Regions from separate parts of the Acidovorax sp. PRC11 genome, predicted to be linked through region 2. Evidence: predicted binding sites of a transcription regulator. Region 2 holds the regulator's gene; each other region holds the start of a gene.
What was found. Region 2 encodes HrcA, which represses chaperone genes, less so after heat shock. Its sites were predicted from a motif close to TTAGCACTCNNNNNNNNNGAGTGCTAA; they were not measured.
Positions count from the first base shown of each region.

Region 1: the regulator HrcA is predicted to act here: its motif matches at 2,448-2,474, upstream of rpoH (RNA polymerase sigma factor RpoH).
Region 3: the regulator HrcA is predicted to act here: its motif matches at 2,050-2,076, upstream of Q9R47_RS07855 (co-chaperone GroES).

Region 1 covers NZ_JAUZUQ010000008.1:227,513-232,074, forward strand. Annotated here, with positions in the region: gene Q9R47_RS11855 (oxidoreductase) at 1-208, opposite strand, end outside; gene Q9R47_RS11860 (tripartite tricarboxylate transporter substrate binding protein) at 329-1,360, opposite strand; gene rpoH (RNA polymerase sigma factor RpoH) at 1,470-2,417, opposite strand; gene Q9R47_RS11870 (RidA family protein) at 2,625-3,041, opposite strand; gene Q9R47_RS11875 (MATE family efflux transporter) at 3,253-4,562, shown strand, end outside.
Region 2 covers NZ_JAUZUQ010000004.1:277,188-281,749, forward strand. Annotated here, with positions in the region: gene recN (DNA repair protein RecN) at 1-931, opposite strand, end outside; gene Q9R47_RS06900 (NAD kinase) at 934-1,830, opposite strand; gene hrcA (heat-inducible transcriptional repressor HrcA) at 1,860-2,864, shown strand; tRNA gene Q9R47_RS06910 (tRNA-Ile) at 2,885-2,961, shown strand; gene Q9R47_RS06915 (S24 family peptidase) at 3,097-3,780, opposite strand; gene Q9R47_RS06920 (hypothetical protein) at 3,889-4,422, shown strand.
Region 3 covers NZ_JAUZUQ010000005.1:188,281-192,842, forward strand. Annotated here, with positions in the region: gene groL (chaperonin GroEL) at 1-1,480, opposite strand, end outside; gene Q9R47_RS07855 (co-chaperone GroES) at 1,654-1,944, opposite strand; gene Q9R47_RS07860 (DUF2304 domain-containing protein) at 2,274-2,660, shown strand; gene Q9R47_RS07865 (mannose-1-phosphate guanylyltransferase/mannose-6-phosphate isomerase) at 2,657-4,108, shown strand; gene Q9R47_RS07870 (GDP-L-fucose synthase) at 4,143-4,562, shown strand, end outside.

The DNA of each region.
Region 1 (4,562 bases), on a different contig from region 2:
TGTCGGCCGAGGCGCCGCAGCGTTCCAGCAACTCCGGATAGTCGTCGGTCACGGGCACGCCGTGGCTGCGCGCCAGCGCGATGCCGGGCAGGGAAAGATCCAGGTCCGCCACGCCGAGCACCTGCACGAAGGGCGCCTCCAGCAGTTGCCGCAGCAGCGGCGTGCCCGTCTGGCCGGCACCGACGACGATGATGCGGAATGGGGTCATGGCAGGGATCTCCCGGAGTACAACGATGCCGGGAGTCTGACGGCGGGCCGCCTCCCCGGGCATGATCTACATCAATCCCCCTGGCCGCGCCGCCCGCCCGGGCGTGCCACGCCGTGCCCGTTATTCGATCCGGATGCTCTGGGCGCGGACCACGCGCTCCATCTGGGCCGTGTCCGCGTCGATGCGGCGCGCCAGGCCTTCGGCCGAAGTCCCCGCGACCTGCCAGCCCTGCTGGAAGAGCGGCTCCCGCACGTCGGGCCGGCGGGCGATCTCGGCGATCAGCGCGGACAGCCGCGCACGCACCGCCGCGGGCATGGAGGCGGGCGCCGCGAACGCGTTCCAGATCTCGAGGTGGAAATCCGTCACGCCGGCCTCGGCCAGGCTCGGCACGCCCGGCGCGAGCGGGCTGCGGCCGGCGGAGGTCACGCCCAGCAGCTGCAGCTTGCCGGTCTTCTGCTGGGCCTGTGCCAGCGCCGGCGGCAGCAGCGCCATCTGCAGCTGGCCGCCGAGCATGCCCATCGCCACCTGCGGGTAGCCGGGGTAGGGCACGTGCACGGGCGCGATCCCGGTGCGGGCCTTGAGCAGTTCCGTGCCCACGTGCCCGACGGTTCCCACGCCGGGGGTGCCGTAGCTCCAGCGGTCTCCGGCCTGCCGCGCCGCCTGCAGGAACGTGCGCGCATCGGTATGGGCGGGAACGCCCGCCTGGACGGCCGGCACCGTGAGCACCAGCGGCGATACGCCCACCAGGCTGAGCGGGGCGAGATCCCTGCGCGGATCGAAGGGCAGCGCCGGGTTGATCAGCTTGGCGATCGTCAGGTTGACGTTGATGAACAGCCCGATCGTGTGTCCGTCCGTGGCCTTGGCCACGGCATCCGCGCCGATGTTGCCGCTGGCGCCCACCTTGTTCTCCACGATCACCGGCTGCCCCAGCGCCCGCGCGAGCGGCTCGGTGAACGTGCGCGCCGTCAGGTCGGGCGAGGAGCCCGGAGGGAAGCCGACGATGATGCGCAGCGGCCGGGCGGGCCAGCCGGGCGTGCCCGCCGCGCCTGCCGCCGGCTGCGCGCCGGCCCAGCCGCTGCACAGCAGCGCAGCGCCTGCAGCCAGCGCGTTGCGGCGGGAAAGCGGAAGGGACGGGGCGGGATGGCGTGTCATGGCAGGGGGCACAGCGTGTGGGAACGAAAAAAAGGGCGCGCCACCTGCGGAGGTGGCGCGCCCGGATTATGGCCCGCACCTGCGGGAACTCCCGCAGGCCGGCGGCGGCTCAGGCGTACTCGGCCAGCGCCTTCTTCATCTTCTTCATCGCGGCCACTTCGATCTGGCGGATGCGCTCGGCGCTCACGCCGTACACCGCGGCCAGCTCATGCAGCGTCATGCCGCCCGAGCCGTCGTCGTTCACCTTCAGCCAGCGCTCTTCCACGATGCGGCGGCTGCGGTCGTCCAGGGTGGCGAGCGCGCTGGCGATGCCGTCGGTGGCCAGCACGTCGCGCTGGCGCGATTCGATCATCGCCGTCGGCTCGTGCGCGCCGTCCGCGAGGTAGGCGATCGGGCCATAGGCCTGCTCGCCGTCGTCGGACGGAGCCGGGTCCAGCATCACGTCGCCGCCGGAGAGGCGCGTTTCCATCTCGATGACTTCCTCGCGCTTGACGTTCAGGTGGCGGGCGACCACGTCGATCTCCTGCTCGGAGAGCGTGTCGCGGTGCGTGGCCGCATCGGTCGCCGCGGCATCGGCCTTGAAGCCCTGCTTCATCGACCGCAGATTGAAGAACAGCTTGCGCTGGCTCTTGGTGGTCGCCACCTTCACCATGCGCCAGTTCTTCAGGATGTATTCGTGGATCTCGGCCTTGATCCAGTGCATGGCGTAGCTCACCAGGCGCACGTTCTGGTCGGGATCGAAGCGCTTCACGGCCTTCATGAGGCCGACGTTGCCTTCCTGGATGAGGTCGCCGTGGGGCAGGCCGTAACCCAGGTACTGGCGGGCGATCGACACCACGAGCCGCAGGTGCGACATCACCATCCGGCCCGCGGCTTCCACGTCGTTGTGCTCCTTCAGCCGGCGGGCGTAGGTGCGCTCCTCGTCGGCCGTCAGCATCGGCAGGCGGTTCACGGCCGAGATGTACGCATCCAGGTTGCCCAGCGGGGGGATCAGCGCCCAGGCGTTGGCAGGGGCGGGGGCAAGCGCGGTGGCGGCGGTTCCAGACTGAATCGTCATTCCAGAAATCCTTTCTTCCAAGCTTTCACTTTAGCAGTCTCTTCGACTGAGTGCTAAAGCCAAAGTTCCTCACCCTGCGTAGGACGGGGGCTGCCCGCCGTGCAAGGGTGTGTTCAGGGGGTTCGATGCAGCCAGCATCGATCAGAAAAGCCCTCTCCACGGGTCGAAGCCGGGGAGCAAATCGGTGGGGCAAATCCCTAAAGGCGCTTAAACGGCTCCCTCCGGGAGCTTCGCGATCACCTTGATCTCGAACTGGAACCCGTACAGCCACGTCACGCCGACGCCGGTCAGCGTCGGGTGCGGCGCGTCGCCCCAGTACTCGCCCACCACCGCCCAGGCCGTCTCGAAGTGCTTCTCCGGGTTCACCATGAACACCGTCACGTCGATCACGTCGTCGAAGGTGCAGCCTGCGGCCTGCAGGATGGCGTTCAGGTTCTCGAACGCCAGCCGCACCTTGGCCTGGTAGTCGGGCTCGGGGGATCCGTCGGGACGGCTGCCGACCTGGCCGGAGACGAACAGGAAGCCGTTCGAGCGGATGGCGGGGGAGTAGCGGTTCTTCTCGTAGAGCGCCTGGCGCCCGGGCGGAAAGACGACGTCGCGCGGGGAGGTGGTGGGTGGCGGCATAGGGGGGTGTCCTTCTGGCGGGGCTGCATGCCCGTGGGGGTATCGATGCCAGGAATTTATCGATGTGCCCGCCGCAGATAAACAGGCCGGCGTGGGCATCACTGTTTGCAAAATCCAAACAATCGCGGGGGCGACCGGGTCCGTTGTCACCGCGGCAGAGTTTCGGCATTCGCCGACAGCCTCCCGCTGCCCGGCGGCGGCACCATGGCGCATGCCTGCCTCGCCGCCCGCCCGCTCCGCTGCCTCCGCCAGCCCACATCCCCGTCCATCCGTGAACCCGCCTCCGCCGGCCGCATCCGCGCCTTCCAGCGATTCGACCCGTGCCCCGACCCGCGACCTCACGCAAGGCCCCATTGGCCGCACCCTGCTGGTCTTCGCGCTGCCCATCCTCGCGGGCAACGTGCTGCAGTCGCTGAACGGCTCGGTCAACGCCGTGTGGGTGGGCCGCTACCTGGGGGAGGCGGCGCTCACCGCGACGGCCAATGCCAACAACATCCTGTTCCTCCTGATCGGCGCGGTGTTCGGCGTGGGCATGGCGGCCACGATTCTGGTGGCGCAGGCCATGGGCGCGCGCAACCTGCCGCAGGCGCGCCGCGTGATCGGCACCAGCGCCACCTTCTTCGGCGGTACGGCCGTGCTGATCGCCGCGGCCGGCCCGCCGCTGTCGCGCGAGATCCTGGGCTGGATGGGCACGCCCGCCGCCGCCCTGCCGCTGGCCGAGGCCTATCTGCGCACGCTGTTCCTGGCGGTTCCGCTGCTCTACCTGTTCGCCTTCATCTCGGCCGTGCTGCGCGGCGCGGGCGATACCCGCACGCCGTTTCTCTTCCTGCTCCTGGTGGTAGTGCTGGACACGGCCCTGAACCCGCTGCTCATCTTCGGCTGGGGCCCCGTGCCGCGCATGGGCATCTCCGGCTCGGCCATGGCGACGCTGGTGGCCAACGCGATCAGCTTCGTTGCGCTGCTGGCCTGGCTGCGCTGGCGCCGGCACCCGCTCTGGATCGGCCGGGCCGACTGGCGGCTCTTCAAACCCGACGGCACCATCCTGCGCGCGCTGGTCGTCAAGGGGCTGCCGATGGGGGCGCAGATGGTGATGATCTCCACCGCCATGCTGATGCTGATGGGCCTGGTCAACGCGCAGGGCGTGGTCACCGCGTCGGCCTACGGCGCGGCGCTGCAGCTCTGGACCTACGTGCAGATGCCCGCTATGGCGATCGGCGCGGCCTGCTCGTCGATGGCGGCGCAGAACGTGGGCGCCGGCCGCTGGGAGCGGGTGGACGGCGTGGCCCGCAGCGGCACGCTGTTCAATTTCGTGCTGACCGGCGCGATCATCGTGCCGCTGGTGGTGCTGGACCGCACGGCGCTGTCGCTCTTCCTGCCGGCGGGCAGCGCATCGCTGGAGGCGGCGCGCCACCTCAACCACATCGCCGTGGGGTCGTTCCTGTTCTTCGGCGTGACCTTCGTGCTTTCGGGCGTGGTGCGCTCCACCGGCGCGGTGGTGCCTCCGCTCATCATCCTGGGCCT
Region 2 (4,562 bases):
AGCGGCGCGCCAGCGACATCCAGAGGCCCATGCGGGTGTCGAGCGTCTCCAGCCGGTCAGGATCTACATCGGTGTGGCGCAGATAGGACTGCAGCGAATGCGCCACGTCCGAGGCCTGCGCCAGGCACGAGGCCAGCACGTCCAGCATCGACTGGAACTGCGGGTCCAGCGAGGCCTTGGCTTCCAGCAGGCCACGCGCGCGCACCAACTGGCCATGGGCTCCGCCCTCGTCGTCTTCGAGCGTCGAGAGCGCTGCCTGGGCGGTATCGATCAGTGCCTGCGCATGCGACAGGCGCGTGTGCTGCGCGTTCAATTCGTCCCACTCGCCCTCGGCGGGACCGAGCTTCTGCATCTCGGCGATCTGCCACTGCAGCCGGTCGCGCTCCTGCTGGATGCTGTCCTGGCCCGCGCGGGCCGTTTCCAGGGCCTTGCGGTCGTCGCGCCAACGCGTCCAGAGCGGCAGCAGGCCGTCGGCGCGGATGCCGCCGTAGGCGTCCAGCAGGCCGCGCACCGCGTCCACGCGCGTCAGGCTCTGCCACGCGTGCTGGCCGTGGATGTCGATGAGGTGCGAGCCCAGCGTGCGCATCTGTGTCGCCGTGGCAGGCACGCCGTTGATCCATGCGCGGCTCTTGCCCTGTGCGTCGATCGTGCGCCGCAGCAGCAGGCCGTCCTCCTGCGGAATGCCGGCCTCCTCCAGCCATGCGGCGATGGCGGGCGTACCGTCGAACTCCGCGGCCAGGTCGGCGGCGGCCGTGCCTTCCCGCACCACGCCGGGATCGGCGCGCGCGCCCAGCAGCAGCTGCAGCGCATCGATCAGGATGGACTTGCCGGCCCCGGTCTCGCCGGTCAGCGCGCTGAACCCCGTGTGGAGATCGAGCTCCAGGGATTCGACGATCACGAAATCACGCAGCGCAATCCGCTTCAACGCCATGCTCAGTAGCCTCCGTCGTTCCAGCGCAGCTTCTTGCGCAGCGTGGCGAAATAATTCCAGCCGCGCGGATGCAAAAACCGCGCGCGGTAGTCCGAACGCTGCACCAGGATGCGGTCCCCATGCTGCAGCGATGCGAGGGACTGCATGTCGAAATTCGCGCTCACGTCGCGGCCGCTCACCACCTCCACCGTCACCTCCATGCTGTCCGACAGCACGATCGGGCGGTTCGACAACGTGTGCGGCGCAATGGGCGCCAGCACCCAGCCGGGAATGGTGGGGTGCAGCATGGGCCCGCCGGCGGACAGCGCATAGGCCGTCGAGCCCGTGGGCGAGGCGATGATCAGCCCGTCGGCCCGCTGGTTGGACACGAAATGCCCGCCCACCTCCACGCGCAGCTCCACCATGCCCGACGTGGAGCCGCGGTTGACCACCACGTCGTTCATCGCCAGCGCCTCGAACACGCACTGGCCCTGGCGCATCACGCGCGCACGCATGAGGGGGCGCAGGTCCTCCTCGTATTCGCCGCGCAGCATGGGCTTGAGCACCGCGGGGTATTCATCCAGCGGAATGTCGGTGATGAAGCCGAGCCGGCCCTGGTTGATGCCGATGAGCGGCGTGCGGTAGGGCGCGAGCTGGCGCCCGACGCCCAGCATGGTGCCGTCGCCCCCCACCACCAGGCAGAGGTCGCAGTCGACGCCGATGCGCTCCACCGGCAGGGCGGGGTACTCGGTGAAACCGGTATTCGCGGCCGTGTCCGCCTCCAGGGAGACCTCGCAGCCCTCGTTGGCCAGAAAGCGGGCGATCCCGTCCAGCGCATCGCGCGAACTGTCGGACATGCCGGCGGAAGTGGGCGCCTGGTACTTGCCGACGAGCGCCACGCGTTGGAACCTGAGCTTCATCACGGAAATTAGATCATTAAAATGATTCAATGCTCGACGACCGTGCCAAGTTGTTGCTCAAAGCGCTGATCGAGCGCTACATCGCCGACGGCCAGCCGGTGGGTTCGCGCACGCTGTCGAAGGCGTCGGGCCTGGACCTGTCGCCCGCCACCATCCGCAACGTCATGGCGGACCTGGAGGACATCGGGCTGATCGTCAGCCCCCACACGTCTGCCGGGCGCATTCCCACGGCCAAAGGCTACCGCCTGTTCGTTGACACCATGTTGACAGTGCAGCGCGAGGAACTGCGCTCGCCCGAGCTGGCGCCGGACCAGCCCCAGAAGGTCATCGCCAACGCGGCGCAGCTGCTGTCCAGCCTGTCGCAGTTCGTGGGCGTGGTGATGGCGCCACGCCGGCAGTCCGTCTTCCGGCACATCGAATTCCTGCGGCTTTCGGAGCGCCGCCTGCTCGTCATCATCGTCTCGCCGGACGGCGACGTGCAGAACCGGGTGATCTTCACCGAAGTCGACCATTCCCAGTCCCAACTGGCCGAGGCCGCCAATTTCCTCAACAGCCATTACTCGGGCATGGGCATGGAGGAAGTGCGCGAACGGCTCAAGACCGAGGTGGACCAGCTGCGCGGCGAGATCGCCTCGCTCATGCAGGCCGCCGTCAACATCGGCTCCGAGGCCATGGCCGCATCGCAGGAAGAAGTCATCATCTCCGGCGAGCGCAACCTGCTGGCGCTGAGCGACTTCTCCAACGACATGGGCAACCTGCGCAAGGCCTTCGAGCTCTTCGAGCAGAAGACGCAGATCCTGCGCCTGCTGGACGTCTCCAACCGCGCCGAGGGCGTGCGCATCTTCATCGGCGGCGAGAGCCAGGTCGTGCCCTTCGAGGAGCTCTCGGTGGTGAGCGCCCCATACGAGGTGGACGGGCAGGTCGTGGGCACCCTGGGCGTCATCGGTCCCACCCGCATGCCCTACGACCGCATGATCCAGATCGTCGACATCACCTCGAAGCTGGTGACCAATGCGCTGAGCCACCGGCGCTAGCACATACAATCGCGGCGGCCGGGGCGTTAGCTCAGTTGGTTAGAGCAGAGGACTCATAATCCTTTGGTCGTCGGTTCAAGTCCGCCACGCCCTACCAGTCTTCATGCAGGGAGTTTGCCGTCTTGCAGATGGCGGATTCCCTCGCTGCGTTCCGAGCGGGAACCAATCAAGGCAGATGCGGAGAATTCAACGCGGCGAATGCGTGCCGCGGCGCTCCGCCTGCACCTCGTCGTCAGATCTTCCTCCCGTTCCAGATCCAGATCACCTTGCCCAGGATCTCGACCGCGTGCTGGCCGTCCAGCACGTCCACCGTCTTCACCGTGGGGTTGTCGCTGCTGATCTCGTAGGCGCCGTCCAGGCGCTGGCGCACGCGCTTGATGAAAAGGCGGTTCTGGGCGCCGAGCACATAGACGCCGTCGACTTCCAGCGTGCGCACGCCCGCATCGACCAGCAGCACGTCACCGTCGAGGAACGTGGGCTCCATGGAATCGCCGTAGGCGTGGATGAAGCGCAGGTTGTCCGGCGTGCTCAAGCCCCGCAGCGTCCTGCCGATCCAGGCCGGCGAAAGGGTGAGGTTGCCCACCAGCACGTCCTCGGGGGCCATGTCGCTGCCGCCGCCCATCGATGCCGTGTTCGCCAGGCGCGGCACGGACACCGCGCTGCCGGTGGACGGCGGCGTGCGGCGGGGCCGTGTGCCGCGCCCGGTGGTGGCCTGCCCGTCGCCCGTCAGCACCCAGGCGGCCGAGCAGCCGATCAGCTCTTCCGCCTTGAGGGCCCCCGCTTTGGAGACGCCCCGTACCTCCCAGTTCTTCATGTTCTGCGGGGATTCTCCCAGCAACCGCGCCACGGCGGACTGGCCCGAGACGTCCTTGATCTGGGACGCGGCTTGGTAGAGGCGGAGGGCGCTGTCGTGCATGGCCGCATTGTGCCGCAGTTAAACAAATTGTTGTAAACAAAAGCAGGCAATTTTTGTAAACATGGTGTTTAATGGACCTCTGCAAACATTTTCACCGCGAGGAACACCATGGGTCCCGACGACTTCCGCACGTTCGAAGAAGCCTACAGCGTTGCCGCCAACGCGTCGGGGCTGCGCCTGGGCGTCCGTGAAGGTGCCGCCTATACGGATGCGGAGGTGCTCATCGCCGCGGGCTGGAGCCGGGCCCGCGTGGGTGGTGTGCTGCTGCGGCTGCGGTCGGAGTGCGATGCGGTCGGCCTGCGGAATCCGCCGGCGCGCACGCTCCCGCACCTGAGAACGCTGCCGGAAGTCCGCGCTCACCTGATCGCCCAGGCACACCGGTGGCGGATGGACCCTGCCGAAGCCATCGCCACGGCGGTGCTCGCGTGGTGGCTGCAGCCCGTGTGCGCTGCATGCCAGGGGCGGAGGTTCGAGCGTGCTGGGGGCACGGCGCGGCTCTCATCCAGAGGGTGCAAGCCCTGCGGTGCCACCGGCCTGTCGCGCGTGCCGCACGGCGAGCCGGGGCGCCGCATCGCCCGCTACATCGACGACTGCGTGCAGGGCGCGCAACGATCCATCGCCCACCGCCTGCGGGCCCGGTGACGCCGCATCCATCGGCAAAAGCCAAGCCCGTCGGAATCGATCCCACCAGTCGACCGCAGAGGGTGCTGACCCTCTCGCACGGCGCCTCTTCGTCGAACGCCCGCAGACACGGCCCGGCCTCCGGCCGAAGGTGACTGCGG
Region 3 (4,562 bases), on a different contig from region 2:
GAATGCCCATTTCGAGCATGTCGCCGTAGGTGTCGTTGGCGGCGTTGAAGCCGTAGTTGCCCTTGCCGCCCAGCACGGCGTTGACCACCACGGACGGCTCGCCACCGGCGTTGGCCACGATCTCGCGCAGGGGCGCTTCGATCGCCTTCAGGATCAGCTTGATGCCGGCGTCCTGATCGGCGTTGTCACCCTTGATCTCGCCCACGGCCTGCTTGGCGCGCAGCAGCGCCACGCCACCGCCGGCCACGATGCCTTCTTCCACGGCAGCGCGGGTGGCGTGCAGCGCGTCTTCCACGCGTGCCTTCTTTTCCTTCATCTCGACTTCGGTGGCAGCGCCGACCTTGATCACGGCCACGCCGCCAGCCAGCTTGGCCACGCGCTCTTGCAGCTTCTCGCGGTCGTAGTCGCTGGTCGCTTCCTCGATCTGGATGCGGATCTGCTTCACGCGGGCTTCGATGTCGGCAGCGGCACCGGCGCCATCGATGATGGTGGTGTTTTCCTTGCCCACTTCGATGCGCTTGGCCTGGCCCAGATCGGCCAGGGTCACCTTCTCGAGCGTCAGGCCCACTTCCTCGGCGATCACCTTGCCGCCCGTTAGGATGGCGATGTCTTCCAGCATGGCCTTGCGGCGGTCGCCGAAGCCAGGTGCCTTCACGGCCACGACCTTCAGGATGCCGCGGATCGTGTTCACCACCAGGGTCGCCAGGGCTTCGCCCTCGACTTCTTCGGCGATGATCAGCAGCGGACGGCCGGCCTTGGCGACTTGCTCCAGCGTGGGCAGCAGGTCACGGATGTTGCTGATCTTCTTGTCGAACAGCAGCACGAAGGGGTTGTCCAGCAGGGCGGCCTGCTTTTCGGGGTTGTTGATGAAGTAGGGCGACAGGTAGCCGCGGTCGAACTGCATGCCTTCCACGACATCCAGCTCGTTGTCCAGGCTCTTGCCGTCTTCCACGGTGATCACGCCTTCCTTGCCGACCTTGTCCATCGCATCGGCAATGATCTTGCCGATGGATTCGTCGGAGTTGGCGGAGATCGAACCCACCTGGGCGATTTCCTTGGAGGTCGTCGTGGCCTTGGACACCTTCTTCAGCTCGGCGACCAGGGCCGTCACGGCCTTGTCGATGCCGCGCTTCAGGTCCATCGGGTTCAGGCCGGCGGCCACGTACTTGGAGCCTTCGCGCACGATGGCCTGGGCCAGCACCGTGGCGGTGGTCGTGCCGTCACCGGCGTTGTCGCTGGTCTTGGATGCCACTTCCTTCACGAGCTGGGCGCCCATGTTCTGCAGCTTGTCCTTCAGTTCGATTTCCTTGGCCACGGACACACCGTCCTTGGTCACGGTGGGGGCGCCGAACGAGCGCTCCAGCACCACGTTGCGGCCCTTGGGGCCCAGGGTGACCTTGACTGCGTTGGCGAGGATGTTCACGCCTTCGACCATGCGGGCGCGGGCTTCGCCGCCGAAAACTACGTCTTTTGCTGCCATGTTTGGCTCCTAGAGATGTCTAAAAATCGTGAAACGGATGACTGTGTCGGGAAAAGAATTGCGTAGCGAGCGGCTCAGGGGCCAGGCGGACGGAGCGCAGGAACCGGAACGTACTTCGGTACGTGAGGATTCCGAGCACCGCCCGACGCCGCCCGTGGGCCGCGCAGTAGCAATTACTTCTCGACGACGGCGAAGAGGTCGTCTTCCTTCATCACCAGCAGCTCGTCGCCCTTGACCTTCACGGTCTGGCCCGAGTACTTGCCGAACAGGACGCGGTCGCCGACCTTGACGCTCAGCACGCTCAGTTCACCCTTGTCGTTCTTCTTGCCAGGGCCCACGGCCAGGACTTCGCCTTGATCGGGCTTTTCGGCAGCGTTGTCGGGGATCACGATGCCGGAGGCGGTCGTGGTTTCGCTTTCAATGCGCTTGACGATCACGCGATCGTGCAGGGGGCGAAGGTTCATGTGCATCTCTCCTGAGGTCAAAGAATGGGAGTCAACGAAGGCCCGCTGAAGCGGGTGCTTCCGAAGTCGACCGGCAAGTGCACGGGCGGAGCATCCGCAGCCGTGTTAGCACTCCCCGGTGTCGAGTGCTAATGATACGGGCATCCTTGATGTTTTCAAGAGGAGTCGCAGATGTAGGACGTAAGCGCAAACCAAACCCATACAATATTGACTCATCCTTTCGAGAGCGCGCCACCTTGGTTGAGCGGGCCAGGGAGCGTGGGCCGACGTTGCCATGCACAGCAACCCGGGCATCCACGTCCCAATTTTCCAATGGAGTGGAGCGCCAGATGGCATCTTTGCAAGTGACGACGGGCCTACTGGGTGTGGGGCTCGCGATCGTGATCCTGTACCTCATCCGCAGAGACCATCTTTACCTGATGCACGGGCTGTTCTGGGTGGCGGTGGCGATCGCCGCAGCCGCTCTGGGCGCGTGGCACGGCCTCATCGATCAACTGGCGCACTGGTCGGGAATCCAGTACCCCCCGGCCTTGCTGCTGCTGCTCGCCTGCATTGTGTTGTTCGTCAAGGCCCTGCACGCCGACATGGTCAACACCCGCATCGAGCGCGACGTCCGCAGGCTGAACCAGCGACTGGCCATGCTGGAGGCCGACGCGGATGCTACGCGCCACGCCCCTTCACTTCCGACATCGTCCTCATCCGAATCCCTTCCATGATTTTCTCTTTGACTCCGGTCATCCTGTGTGGTGGCTCTGGTACGCGTCTGTGGCCTTTGTCGCGTGAAAACTACCCGAAGCAATTCCTCGCGCTCAATGGCGACGGCATCTCGATGCTGCAGAACACCGCCAAGCGGCTGGATGGCCTGGGTCCGGACATTCCGCTGGTTGCGCCCATCGTCGTGTGCAATGAAGAACATCGGTTCCTGGCGGCGCAACAGTTGCAGGACGCTGGAATTGCGGGCGCCAAGATCCTCCTGGAACCCGTGGGCCGAAATACGGCACCGGCGCTGACGCTGGCAGCATTGGTGGCCGAGCCGCATTCCGTGCTGCTGGCGATGCCGGCCGATCATGTGATCGGCGACATCGATCGACTGCACAAGGCGCTGCAAATTGCCTGGACGCAGGCCAAGACCGGCGCGATGGTGACGTTCGGCATCCAGGTAGACCGGCCCGAGACGGGGTACGGGTACATCCAGAAGGGCGGCATGATCGAAGGCCACGATGCGTTTGCCATCCAGAGCTTCGCTGAAAAGCCAAACCTGGAAATTGCCCAGACCTACATGAAAAGCGGCGACTACCTGTGGAACAGCGGGCTGTTCATGGTGCGGGCCGACCAGTGGCTCAAAGCCATGGAGGTACTCCAGCCGAAGATGCTCGAAAGCTGCAAGGCTTCCATGACGAAGAGCATCCAGGACACGGACTTCATCCGATTGAACGCTGAAGTATTTGCCCGCTGTCCTGCCGATTCCATTGATTACGCAATCATGGAGCATCTGCCTTCGCGCTCGGAACTGGAGATCGCCGCCACCGTGGTGCCGCTGGACGCCAAATGGTCGGACCTGGGGGCATGGGATGCGCTCTGGGACGTGCTTCCGCAGGATGCGCAGAGCAACGTCCACTCGGGTCAGACGCTGGCCATCGACACCCAGAACAGCCTGCTTTTTTCGGAAACCTGCCTGGTCGCCACGGTCGGCGTGGACAACATCGTGGTCGTCCAGACAGCCGACGCGATTCTGGTGGCGGATAAAAGCCGAACGCAGGACGTGAAAAAGATCGTCGCCACGTTGAAATCGGAAAAGCGTGGTCTCGCGGCTTCGCATCGCAAGGTCCACCGCCCGTGGGGCTGGTATGACAGCATCGACAACGGCGAGCGATTCCAAGTCAAGCGGATCGTGGTGAACCCCGGCGCCCAACTCAGTCTGCAGATGCACCACCACAGGGCAGAGCACTGGATCGTCGTGCGCGGCACGGCAGAAGTCACCAACGGGGAGAAAACCTTCCTGCTGGCTGAAAACGAATCGACCTTCATCCCACTGGGGCATACCCATCGCCTGGCGAACCCGGGCAAAGTGCCCCTCGAGATCATCGAGGTCCAGTCGGGTAGCTATCTTGAAGAGGACGATATTGTCCGATTCGAAGATACCTATGGCAGGTCCGAGAAATAAAAAACAGTTTATAAGTTGAAGAGTAGAGAGAATTATGACTAGCGCAGTTGAAAATGGTACGGGGCAGGGTTTTTCTTTCGCAGGGAAGAAGGTGTGGATCACGGGGCACAGAGGAATGCTGGGGTCGGCTCTGGTTCGCAGCTTCGAATCCGAAGGTGCTGAACTGCTCCTGTGTTCGAGGCAGGAGCTCGACCTCTCCAGCCAGCGGGACGTCAACGACTGGGTGCAGGCCAACAAGCCCGACCTGGTGTTCCATGCCGGTGCCAAAGTAGGAGGGATTTATGCCAATTCGGTCGCGCCAGCCGATTTCCTGTATGCCAATCTCATGATTGAATGCAACGTCATTCATGCGGCATACCAGAACGGCGTCAAAAAGCTGGTATTTGTGGCGTCCAACTGCACCTATCCGACGGTCGCGCCCCAGCCGATCTCCGAAGAAAGCCTCATGACGGGA